Regions from separate parts of the Thioclava sp. F34-6 genome, predicted to be linked through region 2. Evidence: riboswitches for the same ligand, from Rfam matches in the RefSeq annotation. Region 2 holds a riboswitch; the other holds the start of a gene.
The links. A riboswitch is a leader RNA that binds a small molecule or an ion and turns the genes downstream of it on or off. The one in region 2 is predicted to bind cobalamin.
Positions count from the first base shown of each region.

Region 1: it holds a riboswitch for cobalamin, as region 2 does, so the genes downstream of both, nrdH (glutaredoxin-like protein NrdH) here and B6V72_RS00640 (TonB-dependent receptor) in region 2, are expected to answer to the same signal.

Region 1 covers NZ_NBOA01000005.1:53,627-61,396, forward strand. The annotation lists gene B6V72_RS11490 (hypothetical protein) at 87-392, shown strand; gene B6V72_RS11495 (homocysteine S-methyltransferase family protein) at 523-1,572, shown strand; cobalamin riboswitch at 1,650-1,845, shown strand; gene nrdH (glutaredoxin-like protein NrdH) at 1,942-2,163, shown strand; gene nrdI (class Ib ribonucleoside-diphosphate reductase assembly flavoprotein NrdI) at 2,179-2,601, shown strand; gene nrdE (class 1b ribonucleoside-diphosphate reductase subunit alpha) at 2,583-4,742, shown strand; gene nrdF (class 1b ribonucleoside-diphosphate reductase subunit beta) at 4,751-5,728, shown strand; gene B6V72_RS11520 (amino acid ABC transporter ATP-binding protein) at 5,748-6,533, opposite strand; gene B6V72_RS11525 (amino acid ABC transporter permease) at 6,530-7,210, opposite strand; gene B6V72_RS11530 (amino acid ABC transporter substrate-binding protein) at 7,283-7,770, opposite strand, start outside.
Region 2 covers NZ_NBOA01000001.1:140,434-148,203, forward strand. The annotation lists gene B6V72_RS00630 (DUF1499 domain-containing protein) at 1-319, shown strand, start outside; gene B6V72_RS00635 (DUF475 domain-containing protein) at 474-1,520, shown strand; cobalamin riboswitch at 1,550-1,744, shown strand; gene B6V72_RS00640 (TonB-dependent receptor) at 1,882-3,825, shown strand; gene B6V72_RS00645 (ABC transporter substrate-binding protein) at 3,929-4,678, shown strand; gene B6V72_RS00650 (iron ABC transporter permease) at 4,675-5,658, shown strand; gene B6V72_RS00655 (ABC transporter ATP-binding protein) at 5,658-6,404, shown strand; gene B6V72_RS00660 (cobalamin-binding protein) at 6,404-7,195, shown strand; gene B6V72_RS00665 (FMN-binding glutamate synthase family protein) at 7,277-7,770, shown strand, end outside.

The DNA.
Region 1 (7,770 bases), on a different contig from region 2:
GGGACGGAGAGTCGAGTGATGGACCAGATCGGACCTCGCATATCGCCGTGCCGCGACCAATCCCGCCCTTTTGCGCGGAGGGCGCGATGCTTTTGGAACGAACGCTTTCACTCTTACAACTCGATATAGGACCGATCTCGCCGCTGCGGGCGCGTGAGCTGGGCACGCTGGGCTACATGGAATGGCTTGGCACGCTGCCGGGCGACATGCCCTATGCGAAGGCGGCGATCGTCGCCCATATGCAGGCCTATCCGCACTCCCTGATCTCACCAGCGGCGGAGGTGTTCTGCGAGCTGTTGCTGGAGTCGCTGACCCCGCAGCCTTTCGCCTTGCCGATCGAGATGCCCCCGCCGGTGCGGCGCGGCGGCGCACGCGCGCGGCGCGGCCTCTAACCCGTTCTTCGTCTTGCGGTCGCATTCAGCGGCCCGGCCGAGGACCATTGCAGCAGGGAACGGCACTCCGTCTCCTGTGAGGCTCGGCTCTGTCCAACGATGGTCATGGATGAACTGAGAGGATCTCTCCATGAATGACAACAAACTGACCCGCCTGCTCGACGCGCGCCCGGTAATCTGCGCCGAGGGCTTTCTGTTCGAACTGGAACGGCGCGGCTATCTGACCGCCGGGGAATTCGTGCCCGAGGTGGCGCTCGAATACCCGCAGGCGCTGCGCAATCTGCATGTCGATTTCCAGCGCGCCGGAAGCGATATCGTCGAGGCCTTCACCTATAACGGCCACCGCGAGAAGATGCGCGTGATCGGCAAGGAAGACCTGCTGGAGCCGCTCAACCGCGCGGCGCTGAAGATCGCCCGCGAGGTCGCCAATGCCAAGACCGGAAACCTGATGGCGGGCAATATCTCGAACACGAATATCTGGGACCCGGCCGATCCGGCGCGGCAGGCCGAGGTGCGCGCGATGTTCGACGAGATGGTCGGCTGGGCGGTCGAGGAAGGCGCGGATATTCTCATCGGCGAGACCTTTTACTACGCGGGCGAGGCGCTATGCGCGCTCGAGGCCGCGAAGGCGTCGGGGCTGCCGGTGGTGCTGACGCTGGCACCGATGGCGGCCAACGAGATGATGGACGGGGTCGGCATCGTCGAGACCTGCCAGAAACTTGAACAGGCGGGCGCCGATGTCGTCGGGCTGAACTGCTTCCGCGGGCCGCAGACGATGATGCCGTGGCTGCGCAAGGTGCGCGCGGCGGTGAGCTGCCATGTCGGCGCCCTGCCCGTGCCCTACCGGACCACGAAAGAGGAGCCCACCTTCTTCAACCTCTCCGATCACAACGGCTGCACCTGCCCCTCGCCGCATGGCCGGACCTTCCCGACCGCGCTCGATCCGTTGGCCTGCAACCGCTACGAGATCGGCGCCTTCGCGCGTGAGGCGCAGGCGATCGGGGTGAATTATCTCGGCGTGTGCTGCGGGGCGAGCCCGATGCATATCCGCGAAATGGCCGAGGCCGTGGGTCGCGAGACCGAGGCCAGCCGCTTCTCGGAGCGCATGGAGAACCACTTCATGTATGGCCAGAACGACCGCCTCCCGGCGCATATCCGGGCGCTCGGCGACGGGGCCTGAGGCAAGACACGCTCCTGTCACGCGAGAGTTTCGCGCGGCAGGGCAATCTATATATTGACACCACTACACCATGCATCCCAATATGATGTTGCTTTGGTTCCTGCGAGTCACTCCGCAGGCGAAGAGGGAAGCCGGTGAGATTCCGGCGCTGCCCCCGCAACTGTAAGCGGCGAGCCTGATGTCCGAATGTCACTGGTGCGATGCGCCGGGAAGACGGACCGAGAGGCGCTCGAGCCGCGAGCCAGGAGACCTGCCAGAGCACATAGACGACGACCGCGGCGGAGGGCCCGGGCGCGTGGCTATGTGCTGCGGCACCCTGCCCACGAGCCTTGTCCCGCGCTGCCGACAGCCAACAAAGGGACAGGACACATGACCATCACCGTCTATTCGAAACCGGCCTGCGTGCAATGCACCGCCACGACCCGTGCGCTGGATGCCAAGGGGATCGACTACAACGTGATCGACCTCACCGAGGATGCCGCCGCGATGGAGATGGTGCAGGACCTCGGCTACCGTCAGGCGCCCGTGGTGATCGCGGGCGAGGATCACTGGGCGGGCTTCCGGCCCGACATGATCGGACAGCTCAGCTGAGCGCGGGCCCGGATCATGGGACAGGCAAGGCTGATCTATTACTCCTCGGCCTCGGGGAACACGCAGCGCTTCGTGGAGCGGCTGGGCCTGCCCGCGCAGCGCCTGCCCCTCTCGGCGGAGGCGGCGATGCCGTACCCGCCCTGCCCCTACGTCCTGATCTGCCCAAGCTACGCCGACGGCAAGGGGCGCGGCGCGGTCGCGAAACCGGTAATCGCCTTTCTCAACGATCCCGCCCGCCGCGCGGGTCTGCGCGGCGTAATCGCCAGCGGCAATCGCAATTTCGGCGCGCTTTTCGCCTGCGCGGGCGATCTGCTGGCGCGCAAGTGCAATATCCCCGTGCTCTACCGGTTCGAACTGGCGGGGACCGATACTGACATCGACCGCGTGCGCGCGGGTCTCGACAATTTCTGGAGGCTGGAATGCTCGACAGCGACGTGAAACCGAGCGGGGCCACGGCCTCGGAATTCGCGGGGCTTGATCACCACGCGCTCAACGCAATGCTCAACCTCTATGACGCGGAGGGCAATATCCGCTTCGACGCCGACCGGATGGCGGCGCGGCAATATTTTCTGCGTCACGTGAACCAGAACACGGTCTTCTTCCATTCGCTGGACGAAAAGCTCGGCTATCTGGTGGAGGAAGGCTATTACGACGCCGCCGTGCTCGATCAGTATTCGCGCAACTTCCAGCGCGCGATCTGGGAGGCGGCTTTCGCGGCAAAATTCCGTTTTCCGACCTTCCTCGGCGCGTTCAAATACTACACTTCCTACACGTTGAAGACCCGCGACGGGCAGCGCTATCTCGAGCGCTACGAGGACCGGGTGGTGATGGTGGCACTGACGCTTGCGCGCGGCGACGAGGCGCTGGCGATGCGCCTCATGGAGGAGATGCTGGCAGGACGCTTCCAGCCCGCGACGCCGACCTTCCTCAACGCGGGCAAGAAGGCGCGGGGCGAGTTCGTCTCCTGCTTCCTGCTGCGACTGGAAGACAACATGGAAAGCATCGGGCGCGGCATCAACTCGGCGCTGCAACTGTCGAAACGCGGCGGCGGCGTGGCCCTGATGCTGACCAATATCCGCGAATATGGCGCGCCGATCAAAGGGATCGAGAACCAGTCCTCGGGCGTGATCCCGGTGATGAAGCTGCTCGAAGACAGCTTCAGCTATGCCAACCAGCTGGGCGCGCGTCAGGGCGCGGGCGCGGTTTATCTGCACGCCCATCACCCCGACATCCTGCGCTTCCTCGACACCAAGCGCGAGAATGCGGACGAGAAAATCCGGATCAAGACGCTGAGCCTCGGCGTGGTGATCCCCGACATCACCTTCGAACTCGCGAAGAAGAACGAGGAGATGTATCTCTTCTCGCCCCATGACGTGGAGCGGGTCTATGGATGCGCCTTCTCGGAGATTTCCGTGACCGAGAAATACCACGAAATGGTCGACGACGCGCGCATCCGCAAACGCAAGATCAACGCCCGCGCCTTCTTCCAGACGCTGGCCGAGATCCAGTTCGAAAGCGGCTATCCCTACATCATGTTCGAGGACACGGTGAACCGCGCCAACCCGATCGCGGGACGGATCACCATGTCGAACCTGTGTTCGGAGATTCTGCAGGTGGCCGAGCCTTCCGAGTTCGACGAGGATCTGGGCTACGCGCAGATGGGCACGGATATCTCGTGCAATCTGGGTTCGCTCAACATCGCCAAGGTGATGGATGGCGGCGATCTGGGTGCGAGCGTCGGGGCCGCGATCCGGGCGCTCTCGGCGGTGTCGGAGATGAGTGCGATCAACGCCGTCCCCTCGATCCGCAAGGGCAACGAGGAAAGTCACGCGATCGGTCTGGGTCAGATGAACCTACACGGTTTCCTCGCCCGCGAGCGCATCCATTATGGCAGCCCCGAGGGGATCGAATTCACCTCCGTTTATTTCGCCGCCGTAGCCCATCACGCGCTGGCGGAGTCGAACCGGCTGGCCGCCGAGCATGGCCGGAGTTTCAAGGGGTTCGAGGCCTCGGCTTACGCCGATGGCAGCTTCTTCGAGAAATACGTCACCCGCGACTGGCTGCCTGAGAGCGACACCGTAACGGCCCTGTTCGACCGCTTCGGGATCACCCTGCCCACCCGCGCCGACTGGGCCGAGCTGCGCGACCGGGTCATGGAGTCCGGCCTGTGGAATCGCAACCTGCAAGCCGTGCCGCCCACCGGCTCGATCAGCTATATCAACAATGCGACCGCCTCGATCCACCCGATCACCGCGAAGATCGAGATCCGCAAGGAAGGCAAGATCGGCCGGGTCTATTACCCCGCGCCCTACATGACGAACGACAATCTCGAGTTCTACCGCGACGCCTATCAGATCGGCCCCGAGGCGATCATCGACACCTATGCGGCAGCGACCGAGCATGTCGATCAAGGTCTCTCGCTGACGCTGTTCTTCCCGGCCGAGGCCACGACCCGCGACATCAACCGCGCCCAGATCTACGCATGGCGGCGTGGCATCAAGACCATCTATTACATCCGCCTGCGCCAAGCGGCCCTCGAGGGAACCGAGGTGCAGGGCTGCGTTTCGTGTTCTCTGTGAGGCCCGCCATGAAAGATCTGCACACATCCCGCCCCGTCCCCCGTGCCGTCAACTGGAACCGCCTTCAGGACGACAAGGATCTCGAAGTCTGGAACCGGCTCACGTCGAATTTCTGGCTGCCCGAGAAGGTGCCGCTGTCGAACGACATTCAAAGCTGGTCGCAACTGACCGAGGATGAACAGACGCTCACGATCCGGGTCTTCACCGGGCTGACGCTGCTGGACACGATCCAGAACACCGTGGGCGCGCCTGCGCTGATGGCGGATGCGGCGACGCCCCATGAGGAAGCGGTGCTGTCCAACATCGCCTTCATGGAGGCCGTGCATGCGCGCAGCTATTCGTCTGTTTTCTCGACGCTGTGCAACACCGCCGAGGTCGACGAGGCTTTCCGCTGGTCGCAGGAGAACCCGCATCTGCAGGCCAAGTCGCGGCTGATCCTCGACGAATACGACGCGACGGCGAGCCCGCTGAAGCGCAAGGTGGCGAGCGTCTTTCTCGAGAGCTTCCTGTTCTATTCGGGCTTCTACCTGCCGATGCACTGGTCGAGCCGCGCGCGCCTGACCAACACCGCCGACCTGATCCGCCTGATCATCCGCGACGAGGCGATCCACGGCTATTACATCGGCTACAAGTTCCAGCGCGCGCTGGAGCATGTGACCGAAGCCGAGCGCGCCGAGATCAAGGATTTCGCCTTCTCGCTGATGTTCGACCTCTATGACATCGAGGGCCGCTATACCGAGCAGCTCTATGACGGTCTGGGCCTGACGGAGGATGTGAAGCACTTCCTGCATTACAACGCCAACAAGGCGCTGCAGAACCTCGGCTACGAGGCGCTCTTCCCCGAAGAGGCTACGCGCGTGAACCCCGCGATCCTCGCCGCGCTCTCGCCCGGATCGGACGAAAACCACGACTTCTTCTCGGGCTCGGGATCGAGCTACGTGATCGGCAAGGCGGTCGCGACCGAGGACGAGGACTGGGCGTTCTGAACCCGCCGCCGCCCGCGCCTCAGACGGGGCGCGGGGCAGTATCCGGGGCTGCGGTCTCGCCGGTCGATTTCAGCGTGGCGATGAACCGCTTGGTGCGCTCGCGCTCGGGCGCATCGAAGACCTGCCGCGCCGGGCCGGTCTCGACCACCCCGCCGCTTTCCAGCACGACCACCCGCTCGGCGATCTGCGAGGCCAGCCGCAAATCGTGGGTGGCCATCACCATCGTCGTGCCCTCGCGGGCCAGCTGTGCCAGAACGTCAACGACTTCCGCCGCCAGTTCCGGATCGAGCGCCGAGGTCGGCTCGTCGCAGAGCAGCACTTTCGGCGACGGGGCGAGCGCGCGGGCAATCGCGATGCGCTGCTGCTGCCCGCCCGAAAGCGTCGCGGGCCAGGCATCGGCCTTATGCGCCATTCCGACCTTCTCCAAGAGCGACATCGCGCGCTCGCGGGCTTTCGCGGCAGGCCAGTTCTGCACGGTCACGAGGCTCTCCATCACGTTCTCGATCGCGGTGCGATGCGGGAAGAGCTGGAAGTTCTGGAACACCATCCCGGTCTGTTGCCGGATCGACTGGATCTGGCCGCGCGAGAGCCGCCCGCCCTCGGTCAGCGTCACCGAAGCGTCGCCGATGGCAAGCGTGCCGCTCGTCGGCACCTCCAGCAGGTTGATCGTTCGTAAAAGCGTGCTCTTGCCGCCGCCCGAGGGGCCGATCAACGCGGTCACGGAGCCCTCAGGCAAAGACAGCGAGATCCCCGACAGAACCTCGTTCTCGCCGAACCGCTTGGTGATATTCGACAGCTCGATCATGTGCGTTCCTCCAGAAAGCCGCCATATTGGCCGAGGCTCCGCTCGAGCCGCCCCTGCAGCGCCGACAGGACCGAGCAGAGCGCGAGATAGATCAGCGCCGCCTCGACATAGAGGACGAGCGGTTCATAGGTGGTCGCGACGATCCGCTGCGCCGCCTGAAACAGTTCCGGCACGGTGATCGCTGCGGCGAGCGACGTATCCTTCACCAGCGAGATGAAGCTGTTCGACAAGGGCGGCACCGCGACGCGCGAGGCCTGCGGCACAATGGTGCGGGTCATCGTCTGCCGCCAGTTCATGCCGATGGAATAGGACGCTTCCCACTGCCCCTTGGACACCGAGGACAGCGCCGCGCGCAGGATTTCCGACGTGTAGGCGCCGACATTCAGCGTGAAGCCGATCAGCCCCGCCACGAAGGCGTCGAGCGTGATCCCGAGGCTCGGCAGCCCGTAGAAGATCAGGAAAAGCTGCACCAGAAGCGGCGTGCCCCGGATCACCCAGACATAGAACCGCACGATCCACACCAGCGGACGCGGCCCGAACAGCCGGATCACCGCGCAGAGCAGCCCGAGCGCAAGGCCCAGCGTGAAGGTGATGAGCGTCAGCGGGATCGTGAAGGTCACCGTCGCCTGCAAAAGCGGCACGAGCGATGACCACATCAGGGGCAACCAGTCAGCCATAGCGGATCCTTTCTGCAAGCCTCACGCGCCTCCGGGCCGAACCCCGAAGGCGCGCGCGACTCGACATTCGGCTTACTTCGAGACGTCTTCCCCGAAATACTCTTCGGAGATTTTCTGGTAGGTCCCGTCGGCCTTCATCTCGTCGAGCGCCTTGTTGATCGCAGCCAGCAGGTCGGGCTGGTCCTTCGCGATGATCACGCCGGAATAGTTCGCATCGGGCATGGTCGCGGCCAGCTTCACGGGGGCGTCCGGCTTGTTCTTCTTGAAGTCGAGGAAGGACAGGCTGTCATTCACCGTCGCATCGGCGCGGTTCTGGATGACAAGCGCGATCGACTGATCGAACCCGTTCGTGCCGATCAGTTCGGCACCGTGATCCGAGGCGATCTTGCCGAAATTGCTCGAGAGCGTCTGGGCGGCGGTCTTGCCTTTCAGATCGTCGAAGCCGGTGATGTCGGTCTCGTCCTTGCGCACGATCAGCGCCGCTTTCGACGCGATATAGGGCTGCGAGAAATCGTATTTCTTCTTGCGCGCATCGGTGATGCCCACCTCGTTGATCACCG
Region 2 (7,770 bases):
GCTGGCGAAAGCGCCCGGTGACCACCCGGAGACAGGCGGGTTTCAGGCCGTGCGCGACGTCTCCGATCCGCCGGCGCAGATGGCCGCGCTCGACAAGATCATCCGGGGCACCGCGCGCACCAAGCGCGTCGCGGGCAGCGCCGACGAGGGCTACGCGGCCTATGTGACGCGCTCGGCCGTCTGGGGCTTTCCCGATGTCACCACGCTCTGGATCGAAGGCGATACGCTGCAGATCCGCGGGCACCTCGTCTACGGGAAATCCGATCTCGGGGTGAACGAGGCGCGGATCAAGGGCTGGCTCGACGAGGTCGGGCTCTAGCGGGCGCGACCCGCCGTGCGCAGGGTATCTTGCGCCGCGTTTTCCCGCCGACCCGCCCCACGCCGTAGGGTCACACAGACCAACTCTGACAGTGCGCTCCCTTGCGAAGACAGGGGGCGAAGCCTAAGTGAGGCCTCATGCAGCCGGAGCCAGCATGACCATCATGTATCGTTATTTTTCCTGGGCCATCGCCGTCACGGTGGCAGGGCTGGTCGGGTCCTTCGCGCTGGGGTTCGCCCAGACCGGAGGGCTTGGCGGCGCGGTCTCTTTCCTGATGATCACTGCCGTGCTGGCCGTGCTGGAAATCTCGCTGAGCTTCGACAACGCCATCGTCAACGCCAACAAGCTGCACCAGATGACGCCGAAATGGCAGCGTCGTTTCCTGACATGGGGTATCCTGATCGCGGTGTTCGGGATGCGTATCCTCTTCCCGCTTCTGATCGTCGTGATCGCCGCCGGCATCGGACCGTGGGACGCGGTTCTTCTGGCTGCGAAACACCCGGCCGAATATGCCGAGATCATCGAGGACGCGCATCTGTCGATCGCGGGCTTCGGTGGCGCCTTCCTGATGATGGTCGCGCTCACCTATTTCATCGACGAGGGCAAGGAGGTCGACTGGATCCGCGCGCTGGAGCGCCGGTTGCGGGCGCTCGCGTCGATCCGAGGTCTGGAGATCGGCTTCGTGCTGGTCGTCGTTCTGCTTTTCACCTGGATTCTGCCGGAGGGGCGCGAGGACGAGTTCCTCTTCGCCTCCATCTGCGGCCTTGCGACCTTTCTCGGCGTCGAGGTGCTCAGCCACGTGCTCGACCGGACGAATATCGCCGCCGAGACGGCCAAGGCGGGCCTCGGCGCGTTTCTCTATCTCGAAGTGCTCGATGCGTCCTTCAGTTTCGACGGGGTGATCGGGGCCTTCGCGCTGACCCAGAACCTGTTCCTGATCGCGATCGGTCTGGGGATCGGTGCGATGTATGTGCGCTCGATGACCCTGATGCTGGTGGAGCGCAACACGCTCAGCGAATTCCGCTATCTCGAGAACGGCGCCTTCTGGTCGATCCTGATCCTCTCCGTCGTCATGTTCGCGCAGACGCTGGTGGAAGTGCCCGAGGTGATCACCGGCCTGATCGGGGCCGGGCTGATCGGTCTCGCGCTGCTATCCTCGATCCGGTTCAACCGACGCTGCCGGCGCGCCGTGGAAAGCTGAAATATTCTTGACTCAGTGCGGCGCGCGCGGCACAGCAGGGGCACTTCGGTTCCGCGAAAGCGGATGAAAAGGGAACCCGGTGCGATGCGTGCATTCATTCCGGGGCTGCCCCCGCAACTGTGAGCGGCGAGTGACGGCTGACTGAGCCACTGGGGAGACCCGGGAAGGCCAGCCGGAACCAGGACCCGCGAGCCAGGAGACCTGCCGAGGCGCTCATCCTTTCTGCCTGTGCGGGGCGCGCAGCGGAGGCGGTCTTCCGTCAGTGGTGACATTTTTCACCGTCGGCGGAAATTCCAAATTTCCAAAGACTTGCAATACGAAGTTCACGCGACCGCAGAGTCGCGGCACGAGGGAATTGGATATGATCCGCACCCGTTTGACCGTGGGCCTGATGCTCACCACAGCGCTGGCAGGCCCCGCGCTCGCGCAAGATGCGCAACCTTACCAACTCGATGAGATCGTGATCTATCACGGCGCGCTCGAGCCACGCGCGGCTGATAAGACCGCACAGGCGGTCACCGTGCTGTCCCGTCGAGATTTAGAGCGCTCCGGCGAGACCCGGCTTGCGAACATCTTCGCGATGACGCCAGGTGTCAGCATACTCTCGCGCGGTCCGATCGGGGCCCAGACCGGTCTCTCGATCCGAGGCGTGTCGCAGAACTACGTCAAGGTACAGGTGGACGGCATTGATGTCTCGGACCCGTCGGGACCGCAGACCGCCTTCGACTTCGGCCGGCTCAATGCGGTGAATTACGATCGGGTCGAGATCATGCGAGGCTCGCAATCGGCGGTCTACGGTGGGCAGGCTGTCGGGGGCGTCATCAACCTCGATACCCCGCGGCCGACGCGGGAAGGTTTCAGCCAAGGCTACACGCTTGAGGTAGGATCGCGCGCCACTGTGAACGCCGCATACAATCTCGGGTGGAAGCAAGGCGAGGACGAGTTGTCGATGCAGCTCTCGAAGATTCGCACCAGTGGTTACTCGGTGGCCGACAAAGCCGATGGGAACAGCGAGGCGGATGGCTACCATGCGGAGCGTCTTTCGGCGCGCGGTCAGACTAGGCTCGAGAACGGCGTATTGATCGGTTTCGCGGGGTTCGCGCAGAATTCCTACGGCGAGCTTGACCCGCAATATGTTTATGAGAGCCCGGCGCAACCCTCAGTTCCACTTGCCGACGGTGTCAGTCCCGACGATTTTGGCGATTCGAAGCAACGCGCCTTGCGACTGTTTGCGCAATTCGACGCTGCCGGCTGGAGCCACGAACTCGATGCGAGCTATTTCGAGATAGACCGGCGGAGCTACAGCCACTGGATCGGAGCCGATTATGACCCGGTCACCTATGGCGTGAGTGGAAGCAGTGATAAATATTCTGACTACACTTATTCGGGCTCCCGCCGAACCGCATCTTGGACGGCGGCGCGAGACCTCGAGATCGGGCACCTCAGCCTAGGTCTGGATTACCGGTATGAGAGCTTCCGGCAGGGGGGCTACAGCTCTTACGGCCCCGTCAGTGCAGGTGCGTCCCGTAAGACCACGGGGATTTTCGGAGAATATGACGTGACGCTCGCGCCCGGTGCCGATCTCGTTGCCTCTTTGCGCCATGACGACAATTCAGCCTTTGGTGGCTTCACCACGGGACGGCTCGGACTGACCTGGAAACTTGCGAACGACCTCTTGCTGCGCAGCTCGGTGGGCACCGGCTATCGTGCTCCCTCGGGTTACGAGCTCTACGGGCCCTTCGGGACGTCAACGCTCCATCCGGAGAAATCGATCAGCTACGATCTGGGGCTGCAGAAGGACTGGGACGACACCTCCCTGCGCGCTACCCTTTTCCGCGTCGAAACACGCGACCTAATTATCTACAATGGTTCGAACTACGTGCAGACTTCAGGCAAGACCGTACGTCAAGGGCTCGAGCTGGAGGCTAAGGGCGCGCTCTCGTCGCGGCTCGATTACACGCTCTCCTACACTTATATTGATACGCAAAACCCGAACAACCTCGGCTATGGGTCAAGCTGGAGCCAGACCTACGGTCGCCACAACCTGTCCGCGTCGCTCGATGCGAAGCTGACCGATCGGCTCAGCGGCAGCTTCGGGGCGAAGCTCGTGGCCGACCGCGCGCCGATCAATGGCACTCCGATGGGGGATTATACTCTCGCCAATGCCAAGTTGAGCTACGACCTCGGCGCGGGCAAGGAGGTCTATCTCCGCGTGGACAACCTCTTCGACGAGCAATACCAGCAATTCCCCGGCTACGGCACCTCGGGTCGCGCCGCCTATGTGGGGCTGCGTGCGCGGTTCTGATCTGAAAGGGGCGGTTTGCGCCGCCCTTTTCGCCGCCTTGGCGGCGACCTCATCCGCATGGGCGGAAGAGCCTGCGGGAGATGTGCCGCGGCGGGTCGTCTCCATGAACCTCTGCACCGATCAGCTGGCGCTGGCGCTGGCCGATCCGTCGCAGATCGTCTCGGTCAGCCATTTCGCGACCGACCCGTCGATGTCGGTGCGCTGGAAACAGGCTGAAGACCTGTCCGTAAACTTCGGGCGCGCCGAGGAAATCTCTATTCTCCATCCCGATCTCGTGCTGGCCGATACGTGGTCGAACCCCGACACGATCCGCATGTTGCGCACGCTCGGAATCCGGGTCGAGCAACTGCCGCCCGGCACCTCGCTGCCCGAGATCCGCGGCCGGATCGAGACGATGGGCAAGCTTCTTGGCCATCCCGGTCGCGCGGCGAAGATGCTCGCGGATTTCGATGCGCGGCTGGCGGCGATCCAGACACCCGCGCCGGGGCTGAAAGCTGCGATCATCGGGCCCTCGGGCTATGGCTACGGGCCGCGGACCCTTGAAGGGCAAATCCTTGAAATGGCAGGATTTCAGAACGTCGTCAGCGGGCCGGGGCTCGACTGGGGCGGGCGGTTGCCTCTGGAGGATCTGGTGATGGATCGCCCCGATCTGGTGGTCGTGGGGGGCTCGCAAGGCGGCACCGGCACGAGCCGCGCGCAGGAGGTGCTGGCGCACCCGGTGCTGCGCGATCTTCCGGTCGTGCGGGGCCTGCGCGATGCGAGCTGGACCTGCGGCGCACCGGCGATGCTGAATGCGGTAGGGCAACTGGCGACGCTTGGGCGCAAGATCGAGAAAGAGAAGTTAACGCAATGAGTTATCGCGCGATCCTCATTCTCCTCTCAGCCTTCTGCGCGGTGCTTTTCGCAGCGTCGCTGCTGATCGGACCGTCGGGGATTTCGCCGCTCGACGGGATATCCGCGCTCATTTCCGGCGATGGCGCGGCGGGCTTGGTGATGCGCGAGCTGCGCCTGCCGCGCGCGATCCTCGGTATCGGCGTTGGCGCCGCGCTGGGGCTGTCGGGCGCCGCGATGCAGGGCTTCCTGCGCAACCCGCTTGCCGAGCCTGGGCTGATCGGCACCTCTGCAGGGGCGGCGCTTGGTGCGGTCATCGCGATCCAGACCGGGCTCTACGCGCTCTTCGCCCTGGCCCTGCCGCTCGCCGCGCTGGCGGGCGCGGGCGTGGCCGTCGCGCTGATCTTGGTCCTTGCCGGGCGCGAGGGCCGGGCGCTGGTGCTGATCCTTGCAGGCATCGCCGTCTCCGCGCTGGCGGCGGCGGCGACCGCGCTGGTGCTGAACCTAGCTCCGTCGCCCTATGCCGCGGCCGAGATCGTGTTCTGGATGATGGGCTCGCTTGCCGATCGGTCGATGACCCATGTCGCCCTGGCACTGCCGTTCCTGATCGTGGGCGCTTTGATCCTGCTGCGCGCAGGGCCCGGGCTGGATGCGCTGAGCCTTGGGGAGGATGCTGCAGCTTCGCTTGGTATCTCTTTGAAAAAACTGAGGCTTCAGGTCGTCTTCGGGACCGCGCTCATGGTCGGTGCGGCCACGGCGGTCGCAGGTGCGATCGGCTTCGTCGGCCTCGTCGTGCCGCATCTGCTGCGCAAATCTGTGGGCGCGCGGCCCTCACGGCTGCTTCCGGCTTCGGCGCTTGGCGGGGCGGCGATGCTGACGCTGGCCGATATCGCGACGCGGGTGATAGCGCCCGAGCGCGACCTGAAACTGGGGGTGCTGACCGCGCTGGTCGGCGCGCCGTTCTTCCTGTCGATGATCCGCAAGATGGGGCGCGAGGGCTGATGCTGGAACTGGAAAACCTGACCGTTCTGCGGGGCGAATGCCCGGTCGTCGATCACGTCTCGGCGCAGGTCGCGCCGGGCGAGCTGATCGGGCTGATCGGGCCCAACGGCGCGGGCAAGACCTCGCTGCTGCGCGGTGCGATGGGGCTCTTGTCGCATCGCGGGGACAGCTCGCTGTCGGCGCTCGATCCGATGGCGCGGGCGCGGGCGGCGGCGTGGCTTCCGCAGGCGCGCGAAATCGCCTGGGGGCTGTCGGTCGCCGATCTGGTCGCGCTGGGGCGGTTGCCGCATGGCCGCGATCACGCGACGCGCGGGGCGGCGGCGGTGGAAGAAGCGCTGCGCCGGATGGGGCTCGACACTTACCGAGACCGCGCCGCCACGCAGCTCTCGGGCGGCGAGCAGGCGCGGGTGCTGATCGCCCGGGCGCTCGCGCAGGAAAGCCCGCTGATCCTCGCAGACGAACCCATCGCCGGGCTCGATCCGGCGGCGCAGATCGCGACGATGCAGGTCTTCACCGCCCACGCGCAGGCGGGCGGCGCGGTCGTCACCTCACTGCATGATCTGGGGTTGGCCGCGCGCCATTGCACCCGGCTTTGGGTGATGGATCGCGGGCGGCTTGTGGCGGATGGACCGCCCGGCGAGGTCCTCACCGAGACGCTTCTGGCGCAGGTCTTCCACATCCGCGCGCACTTTAAAATCACGTCGGAAGGCCCTGTTTTTCAACCACTTTCCACATTGGGGATCTGATGGCATTTCCTCCTGAACGCATCGTCTGTCTGACCGAGGAAACGGTCGAGACGCTCTACCTTCTGGGCGAGGACGCGCGCATCGTCGGCGTCTCGGGCTACGCGGTGCGGCCCAAACGGGTACGGCAGGAAAAACCGCGCGTCTCCGCTTTCATCTCCGCCGATTTACCGAAGATCCTTGCGCTGGAGCCGGACCTCGTCCTGACGTTCTCGGACCTTCAGGCCGACATCGTCGCGGGGCTGGTGCGCGAGGGCGTCGCCGTGCACGCGTTCAACCAGCGCTCGGTCGCCGGCATCCTCGACATGATCTGCACGTTGGGCGCGCTGGTGGGCTGCACCGAGCGGGCGGAACTGTTGGCCGCAGGCTACGAGACGCGTCTGGCGGAGATCGCCGCGAAGCCGCGCCCGAGCCGTCCGCGCGTCTGGTTCGAGGAATGGAACGAGCCGCTGATCTCCGCCGTCGGCTGGGTGTCGGAGCTGATCGAGATCGCGGGTGGGCGCGATGTCTTCGCCGAGCTGGCGAAAGAGGGCAAAGCCAAGGATCGCATCGTCGCTCCCGAACAAGTGATCGCAGCCGCGCCCGAGGTCATCGTGGGCTCCTGGTGCGGCAAGAAATTCCGCCCCGAGAAAGTTTCCGCAAGGCCAGGCTGGCAGGACGTTCCGGCTGTTGCGCGAAACCGGCTGCACGAGGTCAAATCGACCCTCATTCTGCAACCGGGCCCCGCCGCGCTGACCGACGGGCTCGATGCGCTCGAGGCGGCTATCTGGTCCGATCCGGGGTTGCGGGCGTAATTGTTCTTCGACATAGAACCCGCGCACGCTAGAGTGGGCGGGCAAAGCGAACACAAGACAAAAAACCCCGCGGGAGGGGGCATGTTCACGCGTTTCATACGGTTTTCTCCGCTCGTCCTGTCAGCCCTGCTGACGCTCTTCGCGCTTTCCGGCTTGATCCTGACAGATTGGTTCCTGGTCGCCGCGATCCTTTTCGGTTTCCTGACGCTGGTCGGCATCTACGACCTGATCCAGGGCCGCCACGCCATCACCCGGAACTATCCGATCCTCGGCCATCTGCGCTTCTTCTTCGAGGAGATCCGCCCCGAGATCCGGCAATACCTGATCGAAGGCGACGACGAGGAGGTGCCGTTCTCGCGTGCCACCCGCACGATCGTCTACCAGCGGGCCAAGGATATCGAGGACGCCAAGCCCTTCGGTACGCGGATGCGTGTCTCGGAATCGGGCTATCAGTGGATCACCCATTCGGTGAAGCCGCGCCACATCGAGGATAGCGATTTCCGCGTCGAGATCGGCGGCGAGACCTGCAAGCAGCCCTACAAGGCGTCGATCTACAATATTTCGGCGATGTCCTT